DNA from 2 places in the Rheinheimera sp. B2H12 genome. Region 2 is predicted to be linked to the other one. Evidence: predicted binding sites of a transcription regulator. Region 2 holds the regulator's gene; the other holds the start of a gene.

Region 1 (2,395 bases), 1.8 Mb from region 2:
TTTCTGTGCACCGTGAAGAAATTTATATGCGTATTCAGGCAGAAAAAGGCACACCTGGCAGTTTCACTCAGGATGATGATCAGTAATCTGTTCAAAATCCAGAGACTCGCTAAATAGTTGTTTTAGCTGTAATGTTGTTTAATTTTTACCCGTATTCGTTATTAATTGCTCAAATTGTTTAAAAGGTCAGCAAACAAACTTTTTTCTTCGAAAAATTGTTTGACTTATTTTCCAGAGACATTAATATACGCCCCGCAACGTAGCGCGGAGAAATGGCCGAGTGGCTGAAGGCGCACCCCTGCTAAGGGTGTATAGGGGAAACTCTATCGAGGGTTCGAATCCCTCTTTCTCCGCCAGTTGTTTCAGATTTAGATGGACGCATAGCTCAGCTGGATAGAGTACTCGGCTACGAACCGAGCGGTCGGAGGTTCGAATCCTCCTGTGTCCGCCATCTGAAACGACCTTTGCTGGATGATATAAAAGTTAGACTGGACGCATAGCTCAGCTGGATAGAGTACTCGGCTACGAACCGAGCGGTCGGAGGTTCGAATCCTCCTGCGTCCGCCACTAAACCTGCATCAAGCAGGTTTTTTGTTTTAAAGCTTCCAGGCTTTACCACAGTGAGTATCAGCAATACATTGCTGCTTTGAACTGCAAGTCAAAAGATATAATTACGGACGCATAGCTCAGCTGGATAGAGTACTCGGCTACGAACCGAGCGGTCGGAGGTTCGAATCCTCCTGCGTCCGCCACTTCCCTGCAACACCAAATAACTGAACCGATAGCCCTGCTGACAATTCCTTGTCGTGGTGCTCTGGTTATCTGCTGATATCTCTCTTTCCAATCCGATGATTTTTACGTTTTGCAGGATATTTTATTGCGCTTAAATAGCGCATAAAGGCACTGACACTAGTCAAATCGGGGCGTAATGGGCCGGTAGTGCCTGGCTTGCGATCCAACATGGTGCAACCGCTGATAACGGCTAAAGTCCTCTGCAATCAGTCGGGTAGATTTCTGTTGATGATTATGTTTTGATGGAACCGCAACTTTGGGGGTTCTATGCAAACGACAACAATAAAATCAATAAAACATAAAATTCTATTACGGGTCGGTGGTTCTGTGGCTGTGTTGTTTATGCTGGCGGCTGCCGGTGTGGTCAATCATCTGGCCGACCAGAGCCGGGCACAGGTCGAAGCACAGGTGCACAGCCTGATGGAAAAAGAAGCGGTCAACGTCGGCAAATTTTTTGCAGAATACGCTCAGGTCGCGCAAACATTTTTGCATGCGCCACAATTTCAGCAATGGTTCGTGCAGTATCCGGGTCGAGGCACGGCATTAGAAGGCTTGGCTGGCTATCAGGATATCAATCAGACCTTTAAAACCGTCAGTGGCCGCGATGAGGCGGTATTATCGGCATTTTTCGCTTTAACCCGCTCAGATGAATATTTCCGCGAAGATTCCCGCACTGGGGTTGATGTGGATGGACCTAATGCCGGTAAAGTCGAACAGGGCTATTTTGCTTCGAAAAGACCCTGGTACATCGAAAGCATGCAAAGAAATAAATTCTTTGTCGGCTCGCCATCGGCAGATTTCACCACCGGCGTCGTTTCTGCCGTGGTAGAGGGGCCGGTGTATTTGCCGGACGGCACTTTATTGGGCGTTGGTGGTTTGGATCTGCATTTAAATAAGATTGGCGATAAAGTTGATTTGATCCGGTATCAGGGGGAGGGGATCCCATTTTTACTCGATAGCCTCGGTCACATTGTCCATTTCCCGGCTCAGACCGGGATGGAGATTAAAACCAGTGCTGATCTGGCCGGTTTTGACAGCCAAAACGACAGCAACAGTGGTTTTGCCGCCATCGCCGCGGCCGCAAAAAGTGGTACTGCTGGCTTTGCGCAAGTGCAACTGCAAGGCAAACCCTATTTCGTCAGTTATCAGCCGGTGCAGCTGAGCTTTCCGGAAATGTCCTGGCTGGTTGGGATCCTGATCCCGGCACAGTTGATTGAAGGACCGATCCAAAGTGCCATCAATTGGGCCTTATTCGGGACTTTGATTTTTTTACTGCTGACGGCCGCAACAATTCTGTTCAGCACCAACCTGATTATCCGGCCTTTACAGCAGCTCACCGCCGCTATGCGCGATATTGCCAGTGGTGAAGGTGATTTAACCCGGCAGATTGATATCCGGCAGCAGGATGAAACAGGCGCGCTGGCACGGCATTTTAATACCTTTGTGCAGAAACTGCGGTTGTCATTACAAAAAACCTCGCAGCAGGCGCAGCAAGTGCATCAGTCTAGCCAGCATCTGAATCAGGTGGCAGTGCTGACCAATCAGGAAATTCAACAAGGCAAAGTGCAATTGGATGCGGTCTCGGCGGCAGTCACTGAAATGG
Region 2 (2,395 bases):
ATTTGGTATTAAAATTGTCCCTGCCACGTCCGGAACTCAGTCGATGACTGAATTAAGCCCGGCCGAACATGCCGGTCTGATCCGGGCATTTTCCGAATTAAGAACCCAATTTGATATCTTGCTAGTGGATACTGCCGCTGGCATTTCTGATATGGTTTTAAGTTTCTCCCGTGCCTCACAAGATGTCTTAGTGGTGGTGTGTGACGAACCATCCTCCATTACCGATGCTTATGCCCTGATGAAGATCCTTAGCCGGGAACATTCAGTGCAAAAGTTTAAAATCGTGGCTAATATGGTACGGAGCTTAAGAGAAGGTCAGGAATTATTTGCCAAGCTGAGTCGGGTGACTGACCGTTTTCTGGATGTGACGCTGGAATTAGTTGCCACTATCCCATTTGATGAAAATGTTCGTAAAGCAGCCAGAAAGCAAAAAGCCTTTGTCGACGCCTTCCCGAAAACACCGGCGTCTTTGGCCATTAAAACGCTGGCGACCCGTGCGGTTCAATGGCCTGTGCCGCCGAGCGCGTCGGGTCATCTGGAATTCTTTCTTGAACAGTTGGTGCAAGGCCAATCAGCAAACCGGGGCCTGGCGTGAATAGTCGCCTGGCAGCCTACGGTGCTGCAGATCGAATGCAACAATTGGTCGAAAAACATGCGCCACTGGTGAAAAGGATTGCCTATCATCTGCTAGCCAGATTACCAGCCAGTGTGCAGGTGGATGATTTAATTCAGTCCGGTATGATTGGCTTGATTGAAGCCGCCAAGAATTTTGACGGCAGCAAAGGGGCAAGTTTTGAAACTTTTGCTGGCATTCGGATTCGGGGTGCTATGCTGGATGAAATGCGTCGCGGCGACTGGACACCACGTTCAGTGCATCGTAATGCCCGTTTAATTGCTGAAACAATCGCCGAATTAGAGGCAGAATTGGGTCGGGACGTAAAAGATGTTGAAGTTGCTGAAAAACTTGATATAACTTTAGATGAATATCACCATATGCTGAGTGATGTCAGCAGTGGCAGAATTATTGGCATCGAAGATTTAGGTATTTCTGAGGATGTTTTGGTCACTGCGGATGACAGGCAAGATGATCATTTATATGAAGAACAGGCTAATGATTCGTTTCAACAGGCTTTAATAAAAAATATCAGTAGCTTACCTGAACGGGAAGCAATAGTATTGTCGCTATATTATAATGACGAACTAAATTTGAAAGAGATTGGCGAAGTGTTAAGCGTCAGCGAATCTCGGGTCAGTCAAATCCATAGTCAGGCATTAGTCAGGTTAAGAGCCCGCATGCAGGACTGGTTGTAATACTTGAGAATAACCATTGAGGTATCTCGTCGGAGGGGATTTTGGATAAGAACATGAAAATTCTTGTGGTAGATGATTTTTCTACTATGAGACGCATCATCAAAAACCTGTTACGTGATCTGGGATTTACAAATGTCTCAGAAGCGGATGATGGCAGCACAGCGTTACCGATGTTACAGAATGGTGATTTCGACTTCGTCGTCACCGACTGGAACATGCCTGGCATGCAGGGGATTGATTTATTGCGTGCCATCCGTGCAGACGCGAGACTAAAACACATCCCGGTGTTGATGGTTACCGCTGAAGCGAAAAAAGAGCAAATCATCGCCGCTGCGCAGGCAGGGGTGAACGGTTATATCGTTAAACCTTTTACAGCCGCCACCTTACAAGAGAAGTTGTCAAAAGTATTTGAACGCTTAGGTTAACCGTATCTGACACAGGAGTGGCGCCATGTCTGCACTTACGGCACCTATTATTACCTTAGAACAGGCTCGTGAGCTTGTGCAGTTGTTAGAGATGGAGCAGCAGGACGCTGCAAACGAACTTGTGCAGGGGCTAGCGGTGCCGGGCTCCTCCGAATTGTTTGCTGAAGTTGGTAAGTTAACCCGTCAGCTTCACGACTCTTTAAAAAGTTTTCAGGTCGATCCTTCCATCAGTAATTTACTGTCTGAAGACATTCCGGATGCCAAACGCCGCTTGACTCATGTCATTGATATGACTGAGCAAGCCGCCAACAAGACCATGGATGCCGTCGAATCATGCCTGCCAATTGCGGATAAACTTAATTCAGGCCTTGGTCTGATCCTTCCCGACTGGCAACGTTTGATGAAGCGCGACCTGAAACTTGGTGAATTCAAAGAGTTATGCCATAGTCTTAATGGTTTTTTGCAACAGGCATCCAATGATGCCAAAAGTCTGCAAAGTTCTTTAACTGAAGTGCTGATGGCACAAGATTATCAGGATCTGACCGGGCAGATTTTACGCCGCGTCATTGAATTGGTGCGTGAAGTTGAAGACAGCCTGATTGGTTTGTTGACGGCTTTTGGTCAGACCAATGTCGCGCCGGCAGACAGACCTGCTGTGG

The links. The regulator FliA, encoded in region 2, starts transcription of late flagellar genes. The targets are predictions, from matches to a motif close to GCTAAAGTTNNNNNNNNNNCNGCCGATA.
Region 1: a site for FliA is predicted at 982-1,009, ahead of AC53GJ_RS15650 (methyl-accepting chemotaxis protein). Genes of this name have one in related genera too.

The regions. Positions count from the first base shown of each region.
Region 1 is NZ_CM184363.1:3,649,591-3,651,985, reverse strand. Features, by position in the region: gene csrA (carbon storage regulator CsrA) at 1-86, shown strand, start outside; tRNA gene AC53GJ_RS15670 (tRNA-Ser) at 267-356, shown strand; tRNA gene AC53GJ_RS15665 (tRNA-Arg) at 375-451, shown strand; tRNA gene AC53GJ_RS15660 (tRNA-Arg) at 491-567, shown strand; tRNA gene AC53GJ_RS15655 (tRNA-Arg) at 676-752, shown strand; gene AC53GJ_RS15650 (methyl-accepting chemotaxis protein) at 1,060-2,395, shown strand, end outside.
Region 2 is NZ_CM184363.1:1,893,413-1,895,807, forward strand. Features, by position in the region: gene AC53GJ_RS08230 (MinD/ParA family protein) at 1-595, shown strand, start outside; gene AC53GJ_RS08235 (RNA polymerase sigma factor FliA) at 592-1,311, shown strand; gene cheY (chemotaxis response regulator CheY) at 1,365-1,736, shown strand; gene AC53GJ_RS08245 (protein phosphatase CheZ) at 1,762-2,395, shown strand, end outside.